4 regions of the Arthrobacter sp. lap29 genome follow, and region 2 is predicted to be linked to each of the others. Evidence: predicted binding sites of a transcription regulator. Region 2 holds the regulator's gene; each other region holds the start of a gene.

Region 1 (7,328 bases), on a different contig from region 2:
GCGGTCTGTGTGGCTGGGTCCAGCCTGCCCACGGAGCCGAAGTCCAACAGCCCCAGTGTGCCTTCGGGGGTGATGAAAATGTTGCCGGGGTGTAAGTCTGCGTGGAAGACGCCGTCGGAAATGATCTGCTCCAGCGTGGCGCCCAGTAGGGTCTGCGCCAGGGCCGTGCGCTCGCCGCCGGAGATCTCAGTTAGTAGTGTGCCGGCGGAACTCACGGGGCTCCCTGGCAGCTGTTCCATGACCAGCAGCCGCTCGCTGGAGAGCTGATGACAGGCGTGCGGGACAGTGACGGAGAACTTGCCCGAGTGTGCCAGCGACGCCTCAATGCTGCGCATGTTATTCAGCTCGATCCGGTAATCGAGCTCCTCCTCGAGCGAATCGGCAAAGCCACGGGCCAGTGCCAGCACACCCAGCGACTTGCCCCACGGCGTGGTGGTGTTCAGCCAGCGGGCCAGGCGCAAGATGATGTCCGTGTCCAGGGTGACCTGATCCAGGGCGTTGGGGCGTTGGGCTTTAAGCACGACGTCGGACCCGTCCAGCAAGGTGGCCTGGTGCACCTGTGCGACCGAGGCTGCGGCCAGCGGCACCGGGTTCACGTAGGAGATGACCGCCGGCAGTGGCTGGCCCAGACTCTTTTCAATGGCTGGTTCAATGAATTCCCACGGGGCAGGGGAGGCGTCACTTTACAACAGTTCTAGTTCCTTGATGAACGCTTCCGGCAAAAAGTCACGCCGGGTGGAGAGCATCTGACCAAGCTTGACGAACGTGACCCCTGCTTCGTCCAAGGCATGGCGCAGGGCCCGGGCCGTTTTCGCCTCCTGACCGAACCCGTCGTCCCGGCCGAAGCCGCGCAGCCGTGAACCGAGCCCGTGCCGCACCGCGATGGAGATGACCTCGCCCATACCGCCGGGTGCGCCGCCGTCGTGCCTTCGCGCCAGTGAAAAAATGCGCGAGGGATGGCAATGTGCCGGTGGTGAACGCCGCCTCGATGAACACGAGCACAGCCACACCCAAGGCAAAAATTCAGCACACGGCCAGGACCAGCAGAAGCAGCGCCACCAGGGGTGAGACATCCAGCCCGGTGGTGTTGGTATCGGTGCCGGTCCACCACGCGCCGGACCACAGTGACGGCCAGCCATGACTGCAACGCTAAAAACAGGACCGCGGCAATGCTCAGCAGCACGATCAGCAATACATCCAGGGCGGCCATCAGCCACGGCTCCGCCCGCGCCTAGCGCCTAGTGGCGCCGGCAGCCCCAAGCGCCTAGCGGGTGCCGCCCGCCCGCCCGGCAGACCGCGGCAGCAGCGTCACCGCGGCAACTACGGCGAGGGCGATCAGTACTGCCAAGGCGCCGGCCATCGCGGTCCAGCCGAACTGCTGGAAAACCAACCCCGCGCTCCAACCCACCACGCTGGAGCCGGCGTAGTAGCTCAGGTTGTACAGCGATGAGGCCTGCGCCCCGCCCATGAGCGCCAAGGCGCCAGTCCACCCCGAGGCGATGCTGTGGGCACCAAAGAACCCGGCCGTGAAGAGGACCAGCCCCACCAGAATGACGGGGATCGGGGCCGCCAACGTCATGGCCAATCCGGCGGCCATGACCCCGGCGGATACCAAGAGCACGGCCCGCCGGCCCCAGCGGGCGGCCACGCCGGCCACCATGCGCGAGGACACCGTCCCGGCCAGGTACGCCAGAAACAGTAGCGCCACGGCCGACGCCGGGAACAAGTACGGAGGCGCTTCGAGCCGGAACCCCAAGTAGTTGTACACGCTGACAAAGGAGCCCATCAGCAGGAATGCCTGGGCGTAGAGCGCCAACAGTGAAGTGCTGCGTAATTGTGGCAGGAGCTTGCCCAGCACGGAGCCAAACCCTTCCCTCGGGGACGGCACAAACCCCCTGGGCTTGGGTGCCAACAGCAGAAACGCCACGGCGGCGGCCGCTGCACAGAGGGAGACGGCAAGAGTGCCTATCCGCCAGCCGGCGAGGTCGGCGACGGGCCCTGCCAGCAGGCGGCCAAAAAGCCCGCCCAGCGTTGTCCCGGCAACGTAGGCCCCGGCGGCGGCAGCAGCGTTGGAGCGGCTGACTTCCTCCGTCAGATACGCGATGGCCAGGGCCGGTATGCCGCCCAGGGCTGCGCCTTCCAGCGCTCGCAGGAGGAGCAGGATTTCAAAGTTCGGGGCCGCCGGGACCAGCAGGCCAAACACAGTGGCCAGAATAACGGCAAAGCCCATGGTGCGGATCCGGCCCCAGTGATCGGCGGCGAAGGACCACGGCAGGACGGCCACGGCCAGCCCGATCGTTGCCATGGAAACCGTGAGCGAGGCCTGCGCCGCTGTGACTCCTAGATCCCGTGAAACAAGGGGCAGCAGGCCCTGCAATGAATACAGTTGAGCGAATGTCGCCACCCCGGCACATGCCAGCGCGGCCAGTACCCGGCGGTACCCGGTGCTGCCCCGCCGGTGGCCGTCCCATGGCATGACAGTGCTTGCAACATTCACAACTCCAACCGTAGAACGCGCACCCCGCAGCACCAAACGGTCCTGCCTGAGCAGTGATACGCTTATGTTTCGAATCTTTGTTCTAGGCGGTGGTGTTGTGTTTGGTATGGACGTGCCCGCACCCAGACATCAGAGCGCCGAACCCACAGGCTTCGCCTCGCCCGCCCGCGACTACTTCGACGGCGGGATCGACCTCAACCGCCACCTGATTCGTGACCGCACCAGCACATTCCTCATGCGTGTGGCTGGCGATTCCATGGCCGGTGCCGGCATTGCCAGCGGCGATGAGATTATCGTGGACCGGGCGCTCACCCCGCGTGACGGCTCCGTGGTGGTGGTGGTTGTGGAGGGTGAATTGCTCATCCGCCGCCTTTCCATGCACGACGGCGTGACCTCCTTGCTCACCGCGCCCGCCACTGCTCCGTCCCCGGCTGCTGCGGAGGTGCTTTTCCTGACTGGCGAGGCTGCCGTGTGGGGCGTTGTCACCCGGTGCCTGCACCACGTCTAGGCGCAGCTAGGGCGGCAGGCCTGGGTTGGCAATCGGAGAAGGGAAGGGCTACAGGCATGAGATGGAGTAACTGCGTTCGATGCCTGCCGTTGCCTGGGCTCATTCGCTGGGCCCATAAGATGGCTTGATGGGGAGAACTCTGGGGCGAGAGCAAAAAGTCGGGAAACTGGGGAAACCCGGGAAACCACTGTACGTGGAAGCGCATATCCGGGCCTCCATGGAGCGTGTGTGGGAGCTGAGTCAGAACCCGGAGAAACATCCGCGCTGGGACCTGCGGTTCTCCCGCATCATTCCCCTCGACCAGGGCGAGCAGGGACAGGTCCGGTTCCGCTACGAATTCCTGCTGCCCTTCCATGCGATCAGAGGTACGGGGACCTCCCTCGGCCACCGGCACCGTGCGGATGGCCAAGCCACATCGGTGCTGAAGTTTGACACTGCCGACTCGCTTTCACCCATCGGCCCGGGTTCAGGCTACTGGCGCTACATCCCCACCAGCTGCGGGCTCCGCTTCGTCACCGGCTACAACTACAGGCCCGGGATGGGCCTCGTCGGGAAAGCCGTGGATGTGCGTCTCATCCGTCCGGCGCTCGGCTGGGCTACGGCCATCAGCTTTGACCGCCTCCGGCTGTGGGCCGAGACGGATCTGGATCCGCGCACTGCCCGCAACCGCTGGTTCCTTGACGCGGGTGTCCGTGCAGGCGGGGTACTTGCCGGCGCCGGCTTGTTGGTCCGGGCAGTGCAGAAGCAAGAAGCGGGCTTGGGAGCGCTGGGTGCCGGGGCTGCCGTTGCCGCTCTTCTGTTTCCAAGGCATTGGTCCGTCCCGCGGGCTGGGCGTTGCCTGCGCCGCGCACCTGATGAACAGGCAGCACGTGCCCCTGCTGCTCTCGCAGACTTACAAGAACCCGAACAATCAAATACCGGGACCGGCCGGCAGGGATAGGAAAGCTCATGGCATCAATTTTTGAAACTGCCTTGGGCGAAGACTTTCAACGGCTGCACCCCATGATGCAAAAGCGCTTCGGTGTGGGTGTTGAAGCCGGCTATGGCTGCGTGGGGACGGGAGTCTTCACGCAGGTGCGGCGCGGTGCCTGGTGGACGGTACCATTTCTGCGGTTGGGTGCCTTCCGCAACATCTTGTTCCCTGACCACGGAAATAACATCCCGTTCACGGTGGAGAACTATCCTTACGTTGATGGTTTTGGCCGTCCCACCGTGACCTTTGTCCGGACCTTGGACATGCCCAGCGCCAGGGCAGAGAAGGCGAAGAAGCGCCGCTTTGACGCCACCATGGTGTACAGCAAAGAGCGTGGAACCATTGTGGACTATCTCGGCACTCACCAGCATCTAGCCACGGATCTTGTCCTGAAAGTTCTTGATGATGGCTCCCTGCACCTGCAAACCACTGGCCAGCGTTTTTATGAGGGCCCCGTGGCCTTCAACTTTCCGCGGATTGGCACCGGCACGGCGGACCTCTACGAAGGTTATGACGAGGCACGTGGGGTGTTCACCGTCCAGATGCAGGTACGCAACCCCTACTTTGGTTTCCTGTTCGGATATAAGGGCGAGTTCAGCTGCGAATTCCCGGCCATGGTGGGAAAAGCGGTGCCTAGCCATCTCAAACCGGTACGGGAAGAAGTCCGCGAGTAAATCATGTCCCCTTGTGGGCCGGTCCTGTCATCAGATTCTTCTTGGCTCCCAGATGGGTAGATCAGCCCAGCGGGCTAAGCTAACGGGATGTCTACCGTTGGCGCTCCTGACCCCATGCAGATCCATCCAATCGCGGGGCAGGACCGAGTGGTTTTCCTCAAACCGCTGATTCAGAACCCACTGATTGAGGTTGGGGAGTACAGCTACTATGACGATCCTCTGCATTCCGCTGAATTTGAGACCAGAAACGTCACCCATCACTACGGTCCAGAGAAGCTGGTGATCGGGAAGTTCTGCGCCATTGCCTCCGGCACCACGTTCGTCATGAATGGTGCGAACCACCGCATGAACGGAGTATCCACCTATCCGTTCCCCATCATGGGCGGGGCGTGGGGCGAACACCGTGATCTGATCACAGATCTACCCTCCCGTGGGGACACAATAGTTGGCAACGATGTCTGGATCGGCGCGAACGCAACGATCATGCCAGGGGTGCGGATCGGCCATGGCGCCGTGATTTCCACAGAAGCTGTTGTTACTAAGGACGTGCCTGACTACGCAATTGTAGGAGGAAACCCGGCCGCGCTTATCAGGCGCAGGTACCAAGAAGAGGACATCCGAACCCTCGTTGAGCTTGCCTGGTGGAACTGGCCACTACCGAAAATTACTGAGAACCTCCGTGCCATTGCGGACGGATCAGTAGCCGCACTCAGCGCTATAGCGGCATCGAGCGACAGCTGATCAGGCCAGGCCACAGCCTTTTGATGGGGGCCACTGGAAGGCTTTGCCTCACCTCGATACCCTGAGGCTGCACGTTATTACTTCCCCTACCGGGATATTCCCATAACGGGTATATTGGTGTTCATGAATGAGAATACGTTTTGGATACTCACCTCCCTTGCGGGCGGGCGTGCACATGGCTACGCCGTGCTGCGTGACGTAGAGAGCTTGACGGATGGCGCAGTGTCGCTGCGGGTGACAACCCTCTACGCCTCGCTGGAGCGTCTGGAGCGGGACGGGCTTGTGCGCCGCGCTGGCGACGAAATAGTTGATGGCCGGGCTCGCCGCTATTACGATCTGACGGACGCCGGCATACAAATACTGACGTTGGAAAAGGAACGGCTCTCTGTTCGCTTGGGGGCTGCGGAAAAGCGGTTGGCAGGCACCGCTACTACTGCGGGCGGTACTTTGCCAGGCAGCGTTCTGCCGGGAACAAGTACTTCTGGCCGTGCTGTGCCTGGCCGTGCAGCACCAGCCACTTTGGGTTGGGGGTTCACAGGATGAGCAGTCCGAGACGCAAAAAGTATGCACGCCTGCTCCGCTGGTATCCGCAACGCTGGCGCGCAGAACATGGCCGTTTCATGCTGGACACATTGGATGAATATGCCAGCGATCAGGGGATCATGCGGCCATCGCTGGCTGAGGCATGGTCCATCCGCTCCCATGGAATGGGTGAGCGGGCAAGCTATCGCTGGGCAGTAGTCTTCGCGGCTCTTTCGCTGGTGGCTTTTTTGGGGGCCGCAGTAATTCTCTTGAGCAACACCCTCTTAGTTCCAGAAGTGGGTGTTGTGCGAACTCTCTTAGCAGTTTTGGTGGGACCGCTCACCTTGGCTGTTGCCGCCATCGTGATTCTGCATAGGAGAGGAACACTCTCTGCTCCCGTTGCTCTATGCGCGGCCATGGGTTCCGTGCCAACCTTTACTTTCATGGCATTGGCAGCCATGAGTGTGGCCCTCGGTTTCGACGAAGCCGATGCCGGTACAGCGAGAACATGGTTCGCTTCGGCAGGCCTTTTATTGATCCTGCTCACCTGGTGTACCGGCGCTTTGACCCTCCTTGTTCCTCTGCTTTCAGTGCTAAAAAATAAGCTCCCAAGGACGCTTCGATGGGTAGTGACTAGCCTCATGGCAGCATTCCTGTCCCTGAATCTGGCTGGGCTGGTGATGACATCTGGGCAGATCTTTGGATCCTTGCCGGCTGCTGCACTGCTTTTCCTGGCAATCATAAAAGCTCAGCGCTCACAGCAGGGTGTGCAGCCGGGGAAGTTGCCGGGCGCACGCCTGAGCCAGCCTCCGTACCCAGTGAAGGTGCCGTACCCAGTGAAGGCGCCGAGCCATTCTGGAGGCACCAAATCTGGCTTCAATAAAACTGGCTTCAATAAAATCAGCGCAGTGGCACTCTTCTCTTTGGTACTAGGAATGACCTGTGCTGCTTTTGCGCTCACCGGCAGCAACTGGGACGCGGGAGTGGGGGATGCCAGCCGCGCCATGAACCTTGGGCTGGCCGCAGGAGCCCTTGCTGCGCTGCCGGTAGTGGTTTTGAGTGCAGTAATGCTCCTGCCGCGATTTGGTGCCGTGATGTGGTTCTCCGCTGGTTTGGCGTGCGTGGCACTCCTAGTTGTAGCGGTGGCTCAACTCCTTGGTGCCGGGCACTCGCTGCAGTGGCCGTTGATTCTTGCTGCGGCGGTGATGGTGGGCTTTGCGCTTGCCGTGCCGCTGGGGCGCTGGATTTCCGGAAGGCTGGCTCTGAGGGTTGCTGCCCTAGGCGGCCTTGGTCTGGCTTGCTCTTTCTTGGGAATTTATCTGGTCACCGCGGCCGCCTTCGTGGCGCCGTGGGGTGCTGCGGTACTGCTCTTTTACTCACTGCGGCGCCTCGCCAACCGGAAGTCACGGGTGG
Region 2 (7,328 bases):
CCTTTCTCTGCTGCGCCGTCAACCCGGCCCCTGAGCGGCCGTGCCCAAGCCGTCTCCACCCTGAATTTTCAGCACAGTAGCTCTGACGGTGATCAAAGTGCGCTGGCAGACCGTAATGCCCTGCGCCGGAAGGCCAGCCTCTCCACCGAACTCGAAGATGTTAGCGAGGTTGAATACCGGCAGCTGCGGCTTGAGCGGGTTGTGCTCGCTGGGCTCTGGTCTTCAGGGACAATGGCGGACGCCGAGAATTCCCTGAAGGAACTGGCCGCGTTGGCCGAAACTGCCGGCTCGGAAGTCCTGGACGGCTTGGTCCAACGCAGGGCCAAACCGGATCCAGCAACATATCTGGGCCAGGGTAAGGCTCAGGAACTCAAGGAGATCGTGCACGCAACGGGAGCAGACACCGTCATCATCGATGGTGACCTTGCTCCCTCACAGCGCCGTACCTTGGAAGAAGTTGTCCACGTCAAAGTCATTGACCGCACAGCACTGATCCTGGATATTTTTGCCCAGCACGCGCAATCGCGGGAAGGTCGGGCCCAGGTTGAGCTGGCACAGATGGAGTACCTGTTGCCGCGCCTGCGCGGTTGGGGCGATTCCATGTCTCGCCAGGCGGGCGGCCGGGTGGGAACTGCCGGAGGCGGTATTGGTTCACGTGGTCCCGGTGAAACAAAGATGGAACTGGATCGGCGCAAGATCCGCAACCGCATGGCCAAGTTGCGCCGTGAAATTGCTGCGATGGCGCCGGCTCGGGAAACCAAACGTGCCAACCGCAAGCGCAACAGTGTGCCCTCCGTGGCCATTGCTGGGTACACCAATGCGGGCAAATCCTCCCTGCTGAACCGTTTGACGGACGCCGGTGTGCTGGTGGAGAACGCCTTGTTTGCAACCCTTGATCCCACGGTCAGGAAAACCGAGACCTCAGAAGGTTTGGGCTACACCTTGGTGGACACGGTAGGTTTTGTGCGCGCCTTGCCCACCCAGCTGGTGGAAGCTTTCCGCTCTACGTTGGAAGAAGTGGCTGACGCCGATCTGATCCTGCATATTGTGGATGCCTCGCACCCTGACCCGGAAGGACAAATTTCTGCCGTACGTTCGGTCTTTGCCGAGGTAGGCGCGCTGCAAATACCTGAAATCATTGTCTTGAACAAGGTGGACATCGCCGATCCCTTTGTGGTCGAGCGGCTCATCCAGCGTGAATCCCGTACCGTGGTGGTCTCAGCCCGTACTGGCCAGGGCATGGATGAACTGCTCCAAGCCATCGAAGAAGGTATTCCGCACCCCAGCGTCTTAGTGACCTTGTTGATCCCCTATGACCGTGGTGATGTACTCAATAAGCTCCATCGCAGCGATGCAGAGATCATCAGCTTGGAACACGGAGAGCATGGCACTTTGGCCCACGCCCGTGTCAGGGAAGACTTGGCAGCTGAGGTTGAGCCGTTTGTCCAGCATGCCTGAAAGTGAACTTTCGCAGCAGGCTCTGGAATTACTGGATCGTGCCGTTGCTGCCATGGGCGGACAGCGCCGTGATGGGCAGCATGAAATGGTCCGCCGGGTAGTTGCTGCCTTGGAGAGCGGGGACCACCTTTTGGTTCAGGCGGGCACAGGCACCGGAAAGTCCCTGGCCTACCTGATTCCGCTGATAGTCAATGCGCTCACCAGCGAGAAGCCAGCCGTCATTGCAACAGCCACTCTGGCCCTTCAAGCACAGATTGTGGGCCGTGACGTGCCCCGGCTGCTCGCTGCTTTGGCGCCAGTATTGCCGCGCCCCATTGACGTGGCTCTCGTTAAAGGCCGCAGCAATTATGTGTGCAAGCAAAAGCTGGCTGGAGGCTTCCCCACAGAAGATACGGGGGAAGGCGCCCTGTTCAGCCTGGGGGAGGACACCAGTGTGGCGCACCTGCCCGGTGCTACTTCCGGGCCCACCTCACAGCTGGGTAAGGAAGTGGTCAGGCTGCGTGACTGGGCGCAGGAGACTGACACAGGGGATCGGGATGAGCTTGTCCCTGGCGTGACGGACAAAGCATGGCGGCAAGTCTCTGTTACCTCCATGGAATGCCTCGGCGCGCAAAAGTGCCCCCTTGCCACCGAATGTTTCTCTGAGCTGGCCCGTGCCCGCGGCGCCCAGGCAGACATTGTTGTCACCAACCACGCCATGCTGGCCATTAGCGCCTTCGAAGGTATAGCAGTGCTTCCTGACTATGACGTTGTGGTGGTGGACGAGGCCCATGAGCTCCAAGATCGGGTGACGGGGGCTGTTACGGGGCAACTATCTGTCCAGATGGTTTCCGCAGCGGCATCAAGCACGCGAAAGCACACGGCGGTTTCCGTGGATGCCTTGCATGCCAGCGCGGCCGCTCTGGACCTAGCTTTGGCGGGGACCCCTGAAGGGCTCTTTCCCAACGGCCTCAATGAACAGCAGTCCCAGGCGGTGGAACAGTTACGCGACAGCGTCCGGGCAGCCCTCTCCGACTCCAAACCTGAGGGCAATGCGGCGGTTGACAGTGGCCGTTCCATTGCTCGTTCACGGCTCAATCTGATCTTTGATCTGTGTGAGCGTTTGCTGGATGCCACCAATGCAAGGGAAGTGGTGTGGGCATCCCGGCCAGGGTCTTTCACCCCCGGGAAGGGCTACCAAAAGGCCGATGAAAGTGAGCCTGCGGTGCTCAATATTGCGCCGTTGAGCGTGGCCATGAAATTGCGGGAAGGACTCTTCGCTGACCGGACGGTAGTGCTCACCTCAGCTACCCTTGCCATTGGAGAGTCTTTTCAAGCCACCGCTGGCGGACTGGGATTGTTGGGTCCTAGCGCACCCGCGTGGACGGGGGCCGATGTTGGATCTCCCTTTGACTACCCCAAGCAGGGCATGCTCTATGTTGCCGCTCATCTGAAAAAGCCGGGCTTTGGCATGTCGGAGGAGCAGCTGGATGAATTGGAAGCACTGATTTCTGCCGCCGGTGGGGGAACCTTGGCATTGTTCTCCTCACGGCGTGCGGCGGAAGATGCAGCTGAGAAGCTCCGCAAGAAGTTGAAGGTGAAGATCCTGTGTCAGGGGGATTCCTCCATGTCGGGGCTCATCAAGGAATTCGCGGATGAACCCGACACCTGCCTCTTTGGCACCATGTCCCTTTGGCAAGGGGTTGATGTTCAGGGCACCTCGTGCCGGCTCGTTGTGATTGACAGGATTCCCTTCCCCCGCCCTGATGATCCGTTGGTGACCGCCCGGGCGCGTGCAGTGGCGCAAAGTGGTGGGGATGGATTCATTGCCATTTCAGCCACCCATGCCGCAGTGAGGTTGGCGCAGGGGGTGGGGCGCCTGATCCGCTCTAGTGATGACCGGGGTGTGGTTGCTGTTCTTGACTCGCGGCTGGCCAATGCCGGTTACGGAGGCTTCCTGCGAGCCGCCCTGCCGCCATTCTGGTCTACGAAAGACCGTACCGTGGCGCTTGGTGCGCTGAAACGGCTTTCCGGAAAGTAGTGCCGCCAACACAAAAGCGCCCCGTCTAGCGGGGCGCTTTTGTGTAGGCAGCTGCTGTTACAGGCTGCGAAGTACCGAGACAACCTTGCCCATGATGGTGGCATGATCGCCAAGAATGGGTTCATAGCGGGTGTTTTGCGGAAGAAGCCAAGTATGGCCGTCGCGTTGCCTAAACGTTTTCACAGTGGCTTCGTCCTCCAGCAAGGCTGCCACGATGTCTCCGTTGTTGGCCGTGGGCTGCTGCCGAACCACAACCCAATCGCCGTCACAAATTGCGGCGTCGATCATGGAATCACCCTGGACCTTGAGCATGAAGAGTTCGCCGCTGCCCACAATCTGCCGCGGCAGAGGCATGATGTCATCCACCGCCTGATCGGCCAGGATGGGCCCGCCTGCCGCAATACGTCCCACAAGGGGTACGAACGCGGTGTCGGAGGAGGAGCTCAGCTCAGCAAAGTTCAATCCATTCGAACTGCGCAACGCCGACGGGGAGCTTACCCCTTCAATCTCAACCGTGCCGCTGTCCAGCACCAGCGGAATCAGAACTTCCATGGCGCGGGGGCGCTTGGGATCGCGGCGCAAATAGCCGTGGCGTTCGAGCTGAGTCAGTTGGTGCGTAACGCTGGACAAGCTAGCCAGGCCAACGGAATCACCAATCTCACGCATCGACGGCGGGTACCCTTTGTCTGCAATACACCGCTGTATGCACTCAAGAATCTTCTTCTGCCGCACGGTGAGGCCCTTCATGCCGGCCCGGCTGGGGGCTTGAGGAATGCGGTGCGGCGGGTCTGGAAGCGTCATGGTTCCGTCGGTCCTTTCGTGGCTGCCCTGAACAATGTCAGTGCCTGCTGGTGGACTGCATCATGCGGCCAATCCTTGTTCTTCCGAGTTTAAGCCACCAAGAGGCGAATTTCAAACATTTGTTCTATTTACTCTTGGCAAGTGTCGTCTATAGATGCTAAAACTGTACTAGAAGGAAATTAGAACATACGTTCTATCGAAGATGTTGAGTGTGGAATTTCGATCCGATGGGTGTGCTTGGCCACGGGATCCGGATTCACGGTGAAAGGACCACAAGTCATGAATGCAGCGCTTATCTCCCACGCATCCTTTGGCGTTTCCACAGCAGGGGTTAGCGCCCGTGCGGCCCGCATTGACCAGACAGTTGGAGCGGGGCGCACCGGTGCCATCACCGCTTCCCATTCCAGGGGTGCCTCCGATGCTGCAGGAAGGCTAGCGCTGACCAGGCGCGGGCGTCTGGTGTTCTTAGGGATTCCAGCCATTGTCAGCGCCGCCCTACTACTGTTTTTGGCGCTGGCCATCATGGCGGGCTCTCTGGCGGGACCGGCGAATGCTGCAACGGAGTCGCAGCCGGTGAACCTTGCAGATTATGCCGTTGCGGTAACCGTCTTACAAGGTGACAGCCTCTGGAGTATTGCGGCCGCCGCAGATCCGGGCCGTGATGCACGCCATGTGGTCAGGGAGATCGTTGCCCTCAACGACTTGGGAAGCGGGATACTTCACGCCGGGCAGCGACTGTACGTCCCCATTCCCAAATAGCCCTCCGTACCAATAGGTCCGCAGGCCAAGAGCGCTCCTCCACAGCCGGGTAAGGTCTTGGCAGGTGTCCGCATTGTGTCGCCGTTTCGAACTTTCTCACGGCCACCAAATATGCTGGGGGAATGGACCAGTTTGAACGCCTCCGTCAATTGCCGCTTCGTGACGATCTGCGAGGCCTGCGCCCTTACGGGGCTCCTCAGCTAAATGTTCCCGTTCTGCTGAACGTCAATGAAAACACCCATGGCGTTCCCACGGATGCAAAAGAGGCCATCTTGGCAGCCGTTGCGCAGGAGCTTGACGGCCTCAACCGCTACCCGGATAGGGAATTCACGGTGCTTCGTCAGGAATTGGCGGCATATCTGGGTCATGGTCTGACGGAGGAGAATCTCTGGGCGGCCAACGGTTCCAATGAAGTTCTTCAACAACTGTTGCAGGCCTTCGGTGGCCCCGGCCGAACGGCCATGGGTTTCCCTCCCACCTATTCCATGTACCCGCTGCTCGCCAGTGGCACAGGGACTGGCTACGTGGCAGGTGTCCGTGAGGATGACTTCACCCTCACCGCGGAATCTGCGGCGGAGCAGGTGCGCCGCAACGGCCCCAACATCGTCTTCCTGTGTTCGCCCAACAACCCTACGGGAACGGCTCTTGGGCAAGATGTGGTCGAGGCGGTCTACCAGGCAGGGGAGGAATCTCAGGCCATCATCATTGTTGACGAGGCGTACGCCGAATTCGCCCAGACGGGAACCCCTAGCGCACTGAATCTTCTCAAGGGCCGTCCTCGACTAGTCGTCTCACGCACTATGAGCAAGGCCTTCGCCTTGGCCGGTGCCAGACTTGGCTACTTGGCCGGCGCCCCTGAGGTAACCGACGCGCTTCGCCTGGTCCGCTTGCCCTACCACCTCTCGGCCATCACCCAGGCAACTGCTGTGGCTGCTCTGCGGAACTCCACCTCTTTGCTGGCTAACGTGGAGCAGATCAAGGTCCAACGTGACCGGATTGTGCAGGAATTAAAGGAATTGGGACTCACCCCGGCCCCCTCAGATTCGAACTTTGTTTTCTTCGGTGGTCTAGAGAATCCCCATGAAGCGTGGCAGGCGTTGTTGAATGACGGTGTGCTCATCCGCGATGTTGGAATCCCCGGGCACCTGCGCGTCACCGCCGGCACGGAAGCGGAAACTACTGCATTCCTCACCGGGTTGCGTACCTTCCTAGCTCGCTAGTGTTCCCTGTAGTGTCCGGCCTTGGACTAAGTTCATCATTTGCGCCGCGGTTCATGAGTTCCACCGGACCCGGGTAATTGGGTCAAACTGACCTAGCCAATAAGTTCGCCAGTGGGGAACTGGTTGGGCATAACAGTGCCTTCCCTTCTAAGCTGGTATCAATACACCCCGTTTCGTTTGAGCGCCCCACCCTGCCCGGTATCTGCTGGTCGGGGCGCATAGTACACAAAGGACTGCCGCAATGACTGAGAACAGCCCGAAACCCGGCCAGGGACGTACGGCCCGACTGGAGCGTGCCACGAGCGAGTCCAGCGTCATGGTGGAAATTAACCTCGACGGGACAGGCGTGTCAAACATTGACACCTCTGTGCCCTTCTATGACCACATGCTCACGGCGCTGTCTAAGCACTCCTTGATTGACATGAACATCAAGGCCACGGGTGACACCCACATCGATGCCCACCACACCGTGGAAGATGTTGCCATCTCCTTGGGCGAGGTTCTCAAGGTAGCCCTGGGCAACAAGGCCGGCATCCGCCGTTTCGGTGAGGCAACCATTCCGTTGGATGAGGCATTGGCCAACGCCGTGGTAGATGTTTCAGGCCGTCCGTACCTGGTGCACAGTGGCGAACCTGCCGGTCAGGAATACCACCTGATTGGTGGTCACTTCACCGGGTCGCTGACACGGCACGTGTTTGAAGCCATCACCTTACACGCGCAAATCTGCCTGCATATGACGGTCATCGCCGGCCGAGATCCGCACCACATTGTTGAGGCCCAGTTCAAGGCCTTCGCCCGGGCTCTGCGCTCAGCCGTCGAAGCCGATCCCCGCGTCACTGGAATCCCATCCACGAAGGGTCTTTTGTGAGCTCTGGAGCTAACGAGACAGCAGTAAATAGTAAGCCCACGGTCACAGTTCTGGACTACGGTTCCGGCAACGTCCGCTCCGCAGTCCGGGCGTTGGAACGCGCCGGCGCCGTTGTCACACTCAGTGCAAAGGCCGACGACGTGCTGCATGCCGATGGCCTGGTGGTCCCCGGCGTTGGTGCCTTCGCCTCCGTGATGGATGA
Region 3 (7,328 bases), 130 kb from region 2:
CACAGAGGATCATGCCGGATAAGGACATGCCCTGGGTCATGTTCAGAAGCTGGTAGCCGTATTCTCCCGAGGTGCCGGTCAGGGCGGCGGCGTCCACCGCCCAAGCTGCCAAACCTGCCGTGACACCCAACCCGAAGAGGGTTCCCAGAAGCGCCGTTGAGGTGCGGGCGGAGAAGCCGTGGGCAAAGTACAGGACACCGAACATGATGGCGCTGGAGCCAGTGAGGGCCACCAGCAGCGGCGGCTGGCCCTGGGCGAGTGCTGGCAGGATGAACCAGGCCAGCACCCCGAACGCTCCTATCAAGCCCACGATGGCTCGCAGTCCTCGCCAGCGGGCTACCGCTACCACCACCACGGCATACAACACCGCCAGTAAACCAATGGGGAAAGTCCGGACAAAATCCATGAAGACGTAGGCGGGGCCGTTTTGTTCAACACCCGTAACAGCCGCCAGGCCGGAGAGATTCAAATATCTGATGGAGTCACCCACGTGGACGCCACGGGATTGCACAATGTCAGGGCTGATGAGCACGGGAACTTCAGCCAGCCCGTCAGCGGCGGTGAAGGCGATGAAGCAGCTACTGCCTAGGCTGCCACCTGCACTGAGTGAGCAATCCTCCGTGACCGTGCGCTGCACAGTTCCAGAATCAATACTGGCCCCTGGCGCTGCGGCATAAGGATTGCCAGCCGCTGCGGGAGAGCCTTCAGTGCTGGGCCACATCAAGGCCATGGCAATAATGGTCAGGATGGCCAGTGGCACCAAGATCCAGCTCAGCAGCACCACAGCCCTGCGGCGCATGGCTTTGCGGCGGCGGAGCTCCGGCCGGCTCAGAGCCGATTCATCAGCGTGCGAATGTGAATGGCCCATGGGCTATGAAAGTCCTTGTGGTTGAGTGCGGTGGTTCATACATGCGGTGCTGAGAAAGCACAGAGAAAGTACAGAGGCGGAGCTGGGCTCCCTCGCGGGCAGCAAGATTTCCGCGGTCGCTAAGCGACCTTGAAAATCCATCCCCGCTCCGGGAGTCCAGCTCCGCCTCCTTAGCCAGCCCGCGCTTTGGTTACTCCCCGAGAACCAGGGTTTCGGTGCCGCGCACCTTGGCCGCACCCACGGAAATCATGGGGTTGACCACGGCACAGAGAGCTTCCATGGAATCGTCCAGTTCCAGCAGCACCGGGTACTGGTGTGTGATCAGCGCCAGCAGATCGTACGCCGACTGCACAGCCTCATCGTGTCCCAGCGTTGGCTCCACGCCGAGGAACACCTCGGAGGCCGTAGCAGCAACTTCCTCAGTGGTCTCAATGTGCCCCTGCGAGTAGCTCAGCGCAAACGCCTGGATCTTGCCTTTTTTGCTTGGGGCAACGGCCGCACCGAAGGCACTGGCAGGCTCGGCCCGCAGAACCAAGGCGCCGTGGGCGCCGGTGAGGTCATCAAGGAACATGCGCTGAACCAGTCCGGGGCTCAGCGGACCTGTGGGATCCCACTGGTTCACGGCCTCGTAGTAACGGCCCACTACCTCAGTCAGTTCCACCGAGCCGGTGGCCAGATCCTGTACCCGGGCCCCGGCTTCTTCCTCGGTACCCTCCCCGAACATGGGCAGCTTCAGTGCGCCGGGGCCCACCTCAACAACCCTGTTCCGCTGCAAAATAGCCAGCCCCATCGCCTCGGCAAACGCCGCGCCCGAGGTGCCGGGGGCAACCTTGGTGCGCAACGCCGTCGTGCTTACCAAACCTGCGGCAAGTGCGCCGTCAGCTTCGCGGCGCAACATGGTGACCAAGGTGGCGCCAACGCCTGCGCGCCGGTGATCCTTGGCAACCTCAACATAAGCCCAGAGGCGTGAGGGGTGCAGCTTGGTGGAATAGACCACCGCGGCCGCGACCGGAATGCCCTGGTCCGTAGCAACGATGGTGCGCCGCCACGGATTGGCATCCTGCGCCGGTACCAGCGCGGCACGGAACGCACCGGCTGGGGCGGAATCGGCGTCTCCCCAGATCTCCAGAAGGGTCAGGTCATCGCCGTCTTGCCACGGCCGGTAACTTAGTTCAGCCATGCTTAGGCACCCAGGAGGCGTGTTGCCAGGTATGCCTGGACCTGGTCCAGGGGTACTCGCTCCTGGCTCATGGTGTCGCGCTCACGGATGGTCACGGCGTTGTCCTCGAGGGTCTCGAAGTCAACAGTGATGCAGAACGGGGTGCCGATCTCGTCCTGGCGGCGGTAACGGCGGCCGATGGCGCCGGCGTCGTCGAACTCGATGTTCCAGTGCTTGCGCAGCGTGTTGGCGAGTTCCTTGGCCTTCGGTGAAAGCTCCTCGTTGCGGGAGAGCGGCAGGACAGCGGCCTTGACGGGGGCCAAGCGCGGGTCCAGCTTCAGCACGGTGCGCTTGTCCACGCCACCCTTGGCGTTGGGGGCCTCGTCCTCCACGTAGGCATCCACCAGGAACGCCATCATGGAGCGGGTCAGGCCGAAGGAGGGCTCGATTACGTAGGGGGTGAAGCGCTCGCCCGTGGCCTGGTTGAAGTAGCTCAGATCCGTGCCGGAGCCCTTGGTGTGTGAGCCCAAGTCATAGTCGGTGCGGTTGGCAACGCCCATGAGCTCACCCCACTTGGAACCTTGGAAGCCGAAGTTGTACTCAAAGTCGATGGTGCCGGCGGAGTAGTGGGCGCGCTCGTCGTCGGGCACGTCAAAGCGGCGCATGTTCTCCGGGTCGATGCCCAAATCGATGAACCAGTCCCAGCACAGCTCAACCCATTCCTTGAACCACTTATCGGCGTCTTCGCCGGGCACAAAGAACTCAATTTCCATCTGTTCGAACTCTCGCGTGCGGAAAATGAAGTTTCCGGGCGTGATCTCGTTGCGGAACGCCTTGCCGATCTGGCCAATGCCGAACGGGGGCTTCTTGCGGCTGGTGGTCAGCACGTTGTTGAAGTTCACAAAGATGCCCTGGGCGGTTTCCGGGCGCATGTAGGCCATGCCGGCGTCGCTCTCCACGGGCCCCAGGAACGTCTTCATCAGGCCGGAGAACAGCTGCGGTTCGGTGAACTGGCCCTTGGTGCCGCAATCCGGGCACACAATCTCTTCCATCCCGTTTTCGGGCTGGCGCTTCTTCTTCGCCGCGAACGCCTCGATGAGGTGGTCCTGACGGTGACGCTTGTGGCACTGGGTGCATTCAACGAGGGGGTCTGTGAACGTGGCAACATGCCCGGAGGCTTCCCACACGGCCTTGGGCAAGATGATGGAGGAATCCAGTCCCACCATGTCCTCGCGGCCGCGCACAAACGACTGCCACCATTCACGCTTGATGTTTTCCTTCAGCTCAACGCCGAGAGGGCCATAATCCCAGGCCGACCGCGAACCGCCGTAAATCTCACCGGCCTGAAAAACAAAGCCGCGACGTTTCGCGAGTGAAATAACCTGGTCTAGCTTGGACTGAGGCGCCACTTATTACTCCTAATACTTACGAGGCCGCTGGGTGCGGTCCGTCCCGCGCTCCACATTACCGGTGGGGGCCCGGTTGGGAGCAATTTTGCTCACTGCGCCACACATCCCCCTTGGTTTGCGCTGCCCTGATGGACGACGGCGGCCCTCAGCTGGAGCGGGGGTCTGGCTGGAGCGGGGTCTGGCTGGAGCGGGTGCTTGGCTGGGTGCCCGGGGCCAGACTCTCGGCGCCTCTTCACGTGCCCCATCAGCCCTTTTCAGTGTGGCGTTGTGCGCTTGACCTCCTTCCTTGGAGAAATATTTATAGAATTTTTCTTCGGGTAACTATTGCGTTTTGATTACTTTGGACTTATCCTGAAGATATGAGTATTCGGGAGGACTTCCCCGGGGACCGGGGCGCTGAAGCCACACAGGATGTGGCCTCGATCCTCGCTGCAATTACTCTTCCTTCCATTGAACCCTTTGGGTCTGACAGTCCAGAGCTTTACGGACTGCAGGGACGCCCTGAGTATCCAGTACCCTTCCCACTGCCCATAACGCAGCTGTCGGTGGCACAGTGCGTCTACAACTCGGGGATGGAAGCCCTGAGCCTAATCAAGCGTCTTGAAGATGCCGTTGCCGGATGTAAGGCAAGGCTGGTAGCGCGGATATCTGGGGCATCAGCCGTTGAGGCCCAACTGCTCCAATTGGATCGGTGGCAGAACGGCGTTGCAGCTTCCTCTGCGGCTACAGAAATGGCTTTGACGCTGGGGATCCCGGAACCAACAGCCGCAGCTTTGGAGCATCACAGCACGGTCTTGGTACAGGAGCATCCAGAGGTACTGGAGGCTCTGGAAGCCGGAATCCTCTCGTGGCGTCACGCCACCATCATCAACGACGAAATCCTGACTCTTCAAGAAACAGCCAGCACCACAGCCGAGGATAAGGCCATGCTAGAGGCCCGGCTGCTGGTGCTCTCCGAAAACACCACGGCGGCATCTTTCCTTGGTAAGGCCCGAAGGGCCAGGGAAAAGATGCATCCGGAAACCATCAGCACCCGTACCAAAGAAGCCTTTGCCAAGCGCAATATCAAATGTGATGCCGGCAAGGACGGCATGTCCTGGCTGACCCTCCACCTGCCAACCATTAGTGCCAGCGCCATTTACACGCGCTGCACCAGTCTGGCCCGCACCATCAAGTCCGACGCCGCAGCAGCACAACGGGTCGCGGACCAAGCCACCGCCGGCAACACCGGAACAAACCAAACCGGAACCACCCAACCCGGGACAAACCAACCAGGGACAAACCAACCAGGGACAAACCAACCCGGGACCGGCCAGGATTGCCGGGAATATAGAACCCTCGAGCAGCTCAGGGCCGATGTTGCCACCCTTCTCTTACTCGGCCAAGAGCTACCCAGCAACAACACCACAACCAACACAGCCACTGTAGGTGCAGCGGGGACTCCGGGCGCGGCAGGTACCGCGGGGACTCCGGGTGCGGCGGGTACCGCGGATACTGCGGGCGCGCCAGGTACCCGCCGGGCTAACACCGGCTCTAGCCAGGAACCGAGTACTGCCGGTAGCCATGGAGTTGGCACTACGGCAACCCAGGAACCGAATACGCAGAAAACTGGCACTTCGGGCCCTCTGGCCACTTATCGTGAGCACGAGGCCGTTTATCTTCAGCAGTTGCATGATCTGGCACGGTCAAGAAGCCTGGTTGATCCACCACTGCCGGAGGCCCTGGTGTTGGTAACGGTTCCCTTCCTGGGATTGCTGGGCCTCACGGATGAACCGGCTGAACTGGCGGGACGTGAAGGAGGGCCAATTCCAGAAGAGATCGCCAGAAAACTACTAAAAAACGCCTCAACGTTCCTGCGAGTTTTGACCGATCCCATTACGGGAGCACCGCTGCCGCTGGAACCACAGCGATACACCCTAAGAGCCGCAGAAAAGGTGGTTCTCCAGGCCCTGGCAGGCGGCTGTTACATACCAAACTGCCCCAACCCCGTCATGGACACCGAGTTGGACCATCTACGGGCCTTTGAATTCGGAGGAGCCTCCACCCTGGCCAATGTACGCCCGGCCTGCAAACGCCACCACATCATGAAGCATCTTAAGGATGACAAAGACCGGCATGGGCGCCGGCGCTCCATCAATGAGCCCGAGAGGAACGGCTTGAAAGTGCGTGGCTGGACACCCAAAGTGAACCCGGACGGCAGAATTGGCTGGATCATGCCCAGCGGCACCTATCAGCCACCCCTGAACAACGATCCCCCTGTGCCGCACTATCCAACATGGCTCAAAAAGATCATCGCCCACTCGCTAACGCGCAGCAGAACTCCTCGAAGCAATGATGCCTAGCCCCACCCGCGGCGAGTCTGGAATTTAGAGGATCGGCACCATCGCTTAGAGGATCGGCACAACCGGCACAACGCAGGCGGGGCTGGCAAAGTTCACCATCTGCACCGGACCCGCCTCTGGAAGACCTCGCTCGTCAAGGACAAAGACGGCTATCTGGTCGGAATGCTGGTTGGCCACATAGAGCTTGTGATTACCTTGGCCGGCTCTCACCACAGCGAAGTGCCGTGGCCATCTGCCTCCGCTGGAGACTTGGCGCAGGAACTCAGGAGGCCTTGCAATGCTCCTTATGTCCGGGTTGGCCGGCAGGCCAGTCACGTCCAACACCACTATTGTGTTGGGTCCCCGTACCGCGGCATAGAGCAACTTACCATCGGCTGAGAGCTCAATGTGGGACGGGAAAAACTCCGTGGAAGCCGCAATCTCTGCGGCCGATTCGGCCAGTGGCACCCTGAACAGCCAGCGCCAAGAATGCCCATCCTCGCCCTGCTCCGCCGTTGGCACAGGCGCATCACCAGAGCGTGCGAGAAGGGCCCGCTGCAACACGTGAAGGTGCCCGTCCAACTCACCGGCAACCAGCAGATAGTCCCCCCGGAGCGCAACATGGCGTGGTCCCGTGCCCGGCGGAAGTTCAGCAGATACTATCCGCACCCGGGAACTGGCCGAATATTCATCCACCCTGTCGGCACCAAGATCACTTACCAAGACGGTTCCCCATGCAGTGGCTGTAACCTGGTGGGCGTGCGATTCTCCCTGCCGCCCGGACACCGGACCCCTGCCGGGGTGGGAAAGGAGTTCTGGAACTTCGGCCGCTGTTCCATCCAACAGGCCGGCAAGGGGCACCACGGCGGCAGTTCCTGATGAGTAGTTCGCTATCCATGCAGCATCGTCAACGATGGCTACGTGGCAGCTATCGGCGCCACCGCTGGAAGCCCTGCCCAAAACTTCCAAGGTCTGCATGTCCAGGGCCACGACGTTGCCATGTGGCAGTTCCTCAACAGCGATCACCATGCCTTTGCCGTTGCCCATCACGGAGTGGCCCACGACAGACTGGTCCACGACGGAGTGGGTCATGACGGAGCGCGCCATGAAGGATGGGTTTGTCACAGCTACTGCTTCCGCCTGACGCTCCCCCACAACACCGTCGGCCAGCAGCTCATAGCGAGCAATCCCCGGTCCTGTTCCGGAGCCTGCCTCGGTATAGCCGCTGACAAGAAGTGATGGGACTGCTGTCATGGAGGGCTCCTCAGACGGTAAAAGGTACGTTTCATCCACGGTATCCCGCCCACCCAAATATGTGGTTGCATGACTCAACATCACAAGGTACTGTGCATTGCATGGTACTCAATGACACTGTCAGCACCAATCTTCGCAAGGGGGTTTTGGAGTATTGCGTACTTGCTTTGATCGGCCGCGGGGAAATGTACGGCTTAGACATTGCCAACGGCCTCCAGCGCCGGGGGCTGCTCACCAGCGAAGGAACGCTCTATCCCCTGTTGGCACGGCTGCGCCGCAACGGACTGGTGGAAACCAGCTGGCGTGAATCCGCCCAA
Region 4 (7,328 bases), on a different contig from region 2:
TCTTGCCATGGCGCAGGATGTGCCGCTCTCCGGATTGCTGCTGGTGATCTTGCCCGTGCTGATTATTGCGATCTCCTTGATTGTCCGGGTGCTGGTCCCCACTTTCCGTAAAGTGCAGCGCCAATTGGATGACATTAACGGTGTGCTGCGGGAGCAAATCACCGGCATTAGTGTCATCCGCGCCTTTGGCCGGCGCGACTATGAGGCACAACGCTTCGCCACCGCCAATGGCGCCCTGACCACGTCCCAACTGCGGGCCGGACGGCTCATGGCCTTGATGTTCCCCACCATCTTCTTTGTTGTGAACATCACCAGTGTCGGCGTTTTGTGGTTTGGTGGACAACGCATTGATGCCGGCCAGATGCAGATTGGGGCGCTCACAGCGTTCTTGAGCTACATCATGCAAATCCTCATGGCCGTCATGATGGCCATGTTCATGTTCATGATGATCCCGCGGGCGGCCGTCAGTGCAGAACGCATCACCGAGGTCCTGACCACCGAGCCCACCGTCATGGATGCGCCCAATGCCATCTCCCTTGACCGGCTCGACGGCGTGTTGCGGGTCCACGATGCTACCTTCAGTTATCCCGGAGCTCAGAGCCCTGTCCTCTCTGGCGTCAGTTTCAACGCAGGGCCAGGAACCACCACGGCCATCATCGGCTCCACTGGCAGCGGAAAGTCCACACTGGTGAACCTCATCCCCAGATTGCTTGATACCACCCAAGGGTCCATAGAACTTGGCGGGTATGACGTCAAGGCACTGAGCCTTGCCACACTACGCAGCTCCATTGGCTTGGTGCCGCAAAGGGCTTATCTTTTCAGCGGCACAGTGGCAAGTAACATTCGCATGGGAAACCCACAGGCAACGGATGAGCAACTGTGGCAGGCGCTGGAAACGGCGCAAGCTGCCGACTTTGTGCGCAATTTGCCAGAAGGGCTCGAAGCCCCCATTGAACAAGGCGGCTCCAACGTCTCCGGTGGACAGCGCCAACGCCTGTGCATTGCACGTGCCATAGCGGCCCAACCCGCCGTCTACTTATTTGACGATAGCTTTTCTGCTCTGGACTATGTCACTGACGCGAAACTGCGTATGGCTCTCAAGCCTGTCACCCGGGATGCCGCCGTCTTAGTGGTTGCCCAACGGGTGGGCACCGTCAAGGACGCGGATAACATCCTGGTGCTCGATGAAGGAAAGCTGGTGGGGCAGGGTACTCACGAAGAACTCCTGCTCTCCTGCCCCACCTACCAAGAGATCGTCACCTCCCAGATCAACGCTGAGGACGCACAAGAACAGGAGACCCCGGCATGAGCATGATGCGAGGCGGCCGCGGTGGCGGCCCTCCACAAAAAGCACTGTCCTTCGGGCCCAGCCTGAAAAGAATTCTGGGCCTCATGGCACCAGATAAGATGCGCATCGCCTTTGTCTTGCTGTTGGCCGCCATCTCAGTTGCCCTCTCAGTGGTGGCGCCGAAGATCCTAGGCAACGCAACAGACATCATCTTTGACGGCGTTGTGGGCAAGATGCTCCAACAATTTCCGGCCGGCACCACCAAGGCCCAAGCTGTGGAGCAACTACGGGCCAGCGGACAAGGGCAACTAGCTGACATGCTCAGCGCCATGAACGTTGTCCCAGGACAAGGCATGGACCTAGCCGCACTCGGCGCCATTCTCATGGTTGTCCTCTCCCTCTACGTAGCGGCGTTCTTCTTCAATTGGTCCCAGGGCTACATGACCACGGGCATTGTCCAACGTGCCATGTACCGTCTCCGGCGAGACATCGAGGACAAGCTGGACCGCCTCCCCATGTCACACTTCCAACAAGAATCCCGAGGAGACGTGCTCTCCCGCGTCACCAATGACATTGACAACTTCGCCCAAACCCTCAACCAGACGCTGACCCAGATCCTCATAGCCGTCCTGACGGTCTTTGGGGTACTGGGCATGATGTTCTCCATCTCCCCGATCCTGGCCGGCATCTCCTTACTGACGGTGCCCATCATCGCCATCCTGACCGTGGTGATCGCCAAGCGCTCGCAGGTACAGTTCGCCGCACAGTGGAAAAGTACGGGCGATTTGAACGGCCACGTTGAGGAGATGTTTACCGGCCACGAGATTGTCAAGGCCTTCGGCCAGCAGGAAGCGGCGATTGAAAAGTTCCGGGTTACTAATGACTACCTCTACGAGTCCAGCGCCAAGGCGCAGTTCATTTCCGGAATCATCATGCCCAGCACCAACTTTGTGGCCAACCTGAACTATGTGGTGGTGGCCGTGCTTGGCGGTATTCAGGTTGCTCAGGGAACGCTGACCATTGGCAGTGTTCAGGCATTCATCCAGTACTCACGCCAGTTCAGTCAGCCCATGGCCCAACTTGCCAGCATGATCAACCTCCTACAATCCGGGGTGGCCTCTGCCGAACGCGTCTTTGAGCTGCTGGATGCGAAGGAGCAACGCCCGGACCACAGCCCGGCCGCCAAGCTCGGCAACGCAGCCGGCCGCGTCGTCTTCGAGCATGTCAACTTCGCCTACAACCCGCAGGAGCCCTTGATTAAGGATCTTTCCCTGGTGGCTGAGCCGGGCGAGACTGTGGCAATAGTGGGTCCCACAGGTGCTGGAAAAACCACGCTGGTGAACCTGCTCATGCGTTTCTATGAAATTGATTCAGGCGCTATCACCGTGGACGGGGTCAACACCGCCCACTTGACGCGCGATGACCTGCGCAGCCAATTCGGCATGGTCTTGCAAGACGCGTGGCTGTTTGGCGGAACCATCAGGGACAACCTGGCCTACGGCAAGCTCGACGCCACTGACGCAGAGATCCAGGAAGCTGCCGAGGCCACCCATGTTGACCATTTTGTGCGATCTTTGCCCGATGGCTATGACACGGTGTTGACCGACGATGGCGGTGGGCTCAGTCAGGGTCAACGCCAGCTCATGACCATAGCCCGTGCCTGGATCGCCAATCCGGGAATTTTGATTCTGGACGAGGCCACGAGCTCGGTTGATACCCGCACCGAGGTCATGATCCGCCAAGCCATGAACAGGCTTCGCGCCAACCGGACGAGTTTTGTCATTGCCCACCGGCTCTCCACGATTCGCGACGCGGATCTGATCTTGGTCATGAACCACGGAGAAATCATTGAACAAGGCAGCCATGAACAGCTTTTGGCGGGCCAAGGATTCTACTACGATCTATACATGAGCCAATTTGGTGAACCGTTGGTCGAAGAGGTGAGTCAGACGTGAATTCCATGGATATTTTGATGCACCGGTGGCGCCTGGATACGGAATCGACGGTGCCGCCCTTTGAACAGGTTCGGCTCCGGATTCTGGACCTGGCGTCCTCGGGTGACCTCGCGGTTGGGACCAAGCTCCCCTCGGTGCGGGCACTGGCAACAGATCTGGGTGTAGCAGCGAACACCGTGGCCCGTGCCTACCGAGAACTTGAGCAGGCCGGCATTGTTCTCACGGCTGGACGCAGTGGCACAGCCATCGCCTCCGGCGGGGACAAGATTGCCGCCCAGGTGGCGGAAGCCGCGGAGGCCTTCGCCGCCGTCGTGCGTGAGCTGGGCGTCTCTCACGCCAAGGCGCTGCGTATTGTCACGGCTGCCCTGGAGCGCAGCTAGCCCACCAAAACTCTCGAAGCGGGCGGAAACCGGGCCGGACCCGGGCGCGCGTTCGAACGAACTTTCGATTATACTAATGAGTGAAAGCAACGTGCGCCGGACTCGCGGCCCTGTTGTGAGCGCACTGCGGACGGCCAAGCGTGAGAGGCGGCCGCTGACGGTGTGGCAGCCAGTGATGTGAAGGAAACAATGGCCCAGTCTGTAACCCCAGAAACCCCAGTAACCCCTGTAAGTACTGAAGCCCCTGGCGGCCCAGCTAAGGTAGCTGCGCCCAAGCGGCCGGATCTCTCGCGCCTGATCGTGAAAGGCGCCAGGGAGAACAACCTGCGCAACATTGACGTGGATCTGCCCCGCGACGCCATGATCGTCTTCACGGGCCTTTCCGGTTCGGGTAAATCCTCACTGGCTTTCGACACCATTTTTGCTGAAGGTCAGCGCCGCTACGTTGAGTCACTTTCAGCCTATGCCCGGCAGTTCCTGGGGCAGGTGGATAAACCCGATGTTGACTTCATTGAAGGCCTTTCCCCGGCCGTGTCCATTGACCAAAAGTCCACCTCGAAAAACCCGCGGTCCACCGTGGGCACCATTACCGAGATCTATGACTACATGCGTCTGCTCTGGGCGCGTGTGGGTACCCCGCACTGCCCCGTCTGTGGGGAACCCATTGCGAAGCAGACACCGCAGCAGATTGTTGACCAACTCCTTGAGATGGCAGAAGGCACCCGCTTTCAGGTTCTGGCCCCCGTGGTGCGGGACCGCAAGGGCGAGTTCGTGGAGTTGTTCCGGGAGCTCACCGCCAAGGGATACTCCCGGGCCAAGGTGGACGGTGAGCAAATTCAGCTCAGCGAGCCGCCCAAACTGAAGAAGACCTTCAAACACACCATTGAGGTGGTAGTGGACCGTCTGGTGGTTAAGGATGGCATCCAGCAGCGCCTCACGGACTCTGTGGAAACTGCGCTGGGGCTGGCTGACGGCCGGGTCTTGGTGGAACTTGTGGATCTAGAGGAAGGCGACGCCGGACGGATCCGTTCCTTCTCCGAGAACCTGGCCTGCCCCAACGAACACCCGCTGGCCATCGACGAGATTGAACCACGATCCTTCTCCTTCAACAACCCCTTTGGTGCCTGCAGCGCGTGTAGCGGTATTGGTACCAAGCTGGAGGTGGACGAGGAACTGGTGGTTCCCAACCCGTTCCTGTCCTTGCGCGAAGGCGCCATTGCGCCGTGGTCGCTGGGTACTGCCACCACCGAATACTGGAACAGACTCCTTGAAGGTCTGGCCACGGAGCTGGATTTCAAGATGGAGACCCCGTGGAACAAGCTCGATACCGCCTCACGCACAGCCATCCTGTACGGCAAGGACCACAAGGTGGTGGTTCAGTACAAGAACCGCTTTGGCCGCGAACGCAAATACAGCACCGGCTTTGAAGGTGCCGTCCAGTATATTCAGCGCAAACACATGGAGACCGAATCGGATTCGGCCCGTGACCGCTACGAAGAGTACATGCGCCAAATCCCGTGCCCTGCCTGCGGTGGTGCGCGCCTTAACCCGGCTTCCCTCTCTGTGCTGATCAACGAGAAGAACATTGCCGAAGTCTGCGCCCTGTCCATGCGCGACTGCTTTGACTTCCTCTCCAACCTGGTCTTGACTGGTCGCGAAGCGCAGATCGCCAGCCAGGTGCTGAAGGAAATCCAGGCCCGGCTGAAGTTCCTGCTGGATGTGGGTTTGGAATACCTGAACCTGGAACGCGCCTCAGCCACCCTCTCCGGCGGCGAAGCCCAGCGCATCCGCCTAGCCACCCAGATCGGCTCCGGACTGGTGGGTGTGCTCTACGTTTTGGATGAGCCCTCCATTGGACTGCACCAGCGCGATAACCGCCGCCTCATTGAAACGCTCACCAGGTTGCGCGACCTCGGGAATACGCTCATTGTTGTGGAACACGATGAGGACACCATCAAGGAAGCCGACTGGATCGTGGACATTGGCCCCGGCGCCGGTGAGCACGGTGGCGAAGTGGTGCATTCAGGGTCCCTGCCCGATCTTCTCGCGAACACCCGCTCCCTGACCGGTGACTACCTGTCTGGGCGCAAGTCCATTGCCTTGCCCGCCAAGCGGCGCAAGTATGACAAATCACGGGAACTTGCCGTGGTGGGTGCACGGGAGAACAACCTGCTCAACATTGATGTGAAGTTCCCGCTGGGTGTGCTGACGGCTGTCACCGGTGTCAGTGGCTCCGGCAAGTCAACGCTGGTCAACGAGATCCTGTACAAGGTGCTGGCCACCAAGCTCAACGGCGCCAAGCAGGTTGCCGGGCGGCACCTGCGCATCGATGGCCTGGAACACCTCGATAAGGTGGTCCATGTTGACCAGAGCCCCATCGGGCGCACGCCGCGCTCCAACCCTGCCACTTACACAGGCGTATTTGATAACATTCGCAAGCTTTTCGCTGAGACCAACGAATCCAAGATGCGCGGCTACCAGCCCGGCCGGTTCTCCTTCAACGTCAAAGGCGGGCGCTGCGAGGCCTGCACGGGTGACGGCACGTTGAAGATTGAAATGAACTTCCTGCCGGATGTGTACGTTCCTTGCGAAGTGTGCCACGGCGCCCGCTACAACCGCGAAACTCTCGAGGTGCACTACAAGGGCAAGTCCATTGCCGATGTGCTGAACATGCCCATCGAGGAGGGTGCAGAGTTCTTTGCCGCATTCACGCCCATCGCCCGGCACCTGCGTACCCTGGTCGACGTCGGCCTGGGTTATGTGCGGCTGGGGCAGGCCTCCACTACGCTTTCCGGCGGTGAAGCGCAGCGAGTGAAGCTGGCGGCAGAGTTGCAGAAGCGCTCCAACGGGCGCAGTATTTATGTGCTGGACGAGCCCACCACTGGCCTGCACTTTGAGGACATCCGCAAACTCTTGCTCGTGCTGCAGGGGCTGGTGGACAAGGGCAACACCGTCATTGTCATTGAACACAACTTGGATGTTATTAAAAGCGCTGACTGGATTGTGGATCTGGGCCCCGACGGCGGCACCGGTGGCGGCAAGGTGGTGGCCACGGGCAGCCCTGAAAAGGTTGCCAAGAGTGAGACCAGTTACACGGCAACCTTCCTGCGCGAAGTTCTCTAAGGCGGGCGCCCGCACCTGAAGATATGCCCGCAGGTGCATGGATGCGGCCCTGCGGGGTGGGGTCGTGAGAAACTATGGACGTGAGTACAGTAACCCCTGCCATAAATATGGTCATCCAACGTCAACGCCTGCCCTCGGTGGTCCTCTTTGACCTTGACGGAACCCTTGTGGACCCCGCAGGAGGCATCACCGGCGGCTTGGAATATGCTCTGGCAGCAAAGGGGTTGCCGGTTCCTGGCCCCGACGTGCTCAAGTCGATGATCGGGCCCAAACTTGCTGACGGGCTCATCAATTTTCTGGGTGTTCCTCACGAGCACGTTGACGAGGTCATTGCCGTCTACCGCGGTTGGTACATGGAACACGGTATGGCCATGTCCGTGGTGTATGCGGGCATCGAGAACCTTCTGGCGCAACTAAAAGACGCTGGCGTCTACCTCGCCGTAGCCACGCAAAAACCCGAGCCGCTGGCCAAGGAACTGCTGGCCCTCCACGGACTCGACACATATTTTCACATCATCCGCGGGTCCCATAGTGACGAAAACCTGAGGCCGGGAGACCCCGACTACCGGGCGGGCAAGGCAG

The links. Region 2 encodes LexA, which represses DNA repair genes until DNA is damaged. Its sites were predicted from a motif close to TCGAACANNTGTTCGA; they were not measured.
Region 1: RY113_RS00495 (LexA family transcriptional regulator) is a predicted target of LexA. The motif match lies at 2,567-2,582, and genes of this name have one in related genera.
Region 3: RY113_RS12170 (DUF222 domain-containing protein) is a predicted target of LexA. The motif match lies at 3,738-3,753, and genes of this name have one in related genera.
Region 4: uvrA (excinuclease ABC subunit UvrA) is a predicted target of LexA. The motif match lies at 3,676-3,691, and genes of this name have one in related genera.

The regions. Positions count from the first base shown of each region.
Region 1 covers NZ_JAUCEK010000001.1:105,321-112,648, forward strand. The annotation lists gene RY113_RS00480 (AarF/ABC1/UbiB kinase family protein) at 1-653, opposite strand, end outside; gene RY113_RS00485 (hypothetical protein) at 684-902, opposite strand; gene RY113_RS00490 (MFS transporter) at 1,265-2,476, opposite strand; gene RY113_RS00495 (LexA family transcriptional regulator) at 2,604-3,005, shown strand; gene RY113_RS00500 (SRPBCC family protein) at 3,199-3,945, shown strand; gene RY113_RS00505 (DUF4166 domain-containing protein) at 3,954-4,652, shown strand; gene RY113_RS00510 (CatB-related O-acetyltransferase) at 4,740-5,393, shown strand; gene RY113_RS00515 (PadR family transcriptional regulator) at 5,517-5,936, shown strand; gene RY113_RS00520 (hypothetical protein) at 6,014-7,328, shown strand, end outside.
Region 2 covers NZ_JAUCEK010000006.1:43,199-50,526, reverse strand. The annotation lists gene hflX (GTPase HflX) at 1-1,458, shown strand, start outside; gene RY113_RS11560 (ATP-dependent DNA helicase) at 1,451-3,478, shown strand; gene lexA (transcriptional repressor LexA) at 3,536-4,279, opposite strand; gene RY113_RS11550 (LysM peptidoglycan-binding domain-containing protein) at 4,559-5,038, shown strand; gene RY113_RS11545 (histidinol-phosphate transaminase) at 5,161-6,258, shown strand; gene hisB (imidazoleglycerol-phosphate dehydratase HisB) at 6,500-7,126, shown strand; gene hisH (imidazole glycerol phosphate synthase subunit HisH) at 7,123-7,328, shown strand, end outside.
Region 3 covers NZ_JAUCEK010000006.1:172,411-179,738, forward strand. The annotation lists gene RY113_RS12155 (YibE/F family protein) at 1-868, opposite strand, end outside; gene RY113_RS12160 (GNAT family N-acetyltransferase) at 1,059-2,048, opposite strand; gene RY113_RS12165 (glycine--tRNA ligase) at 2,051-3,436, opposite strand; gene RY113_RS12170 (DUF222 domain-containing protein) at 3,796-5,778, shown strand; gene RY113_RS12175 (beta-propeller fold lactonase family protein) at 5,824-7,011, opposite strand; gene RY113_RS12180 (PadR family transcriptional regulator) at 7,113-7,328, shown strand, end outside.
Region 4 covers NZ_JAUCEK010000002.1:459,896-467,223, forward strand. The annotation lists gene RY113_RS05200 (ABC transporter ATP-binding protein) at 1-1,309, shown strand, start outside; gene RY113_RS05205 (ABC transporter ATP-binding protein) at 1,306-3,243, shown strand; gene RY113_RS05210 (GntR family transcriptional regulator) at 3,249-3,623, shown strand; gene uvrA (excinuclease ABC subunit UvrA) at 3,813-6,746, shown strand; gene RY113_RS05220 (HAD hydrolase-like protein) at 6,827-7,328, shown strand, end outside.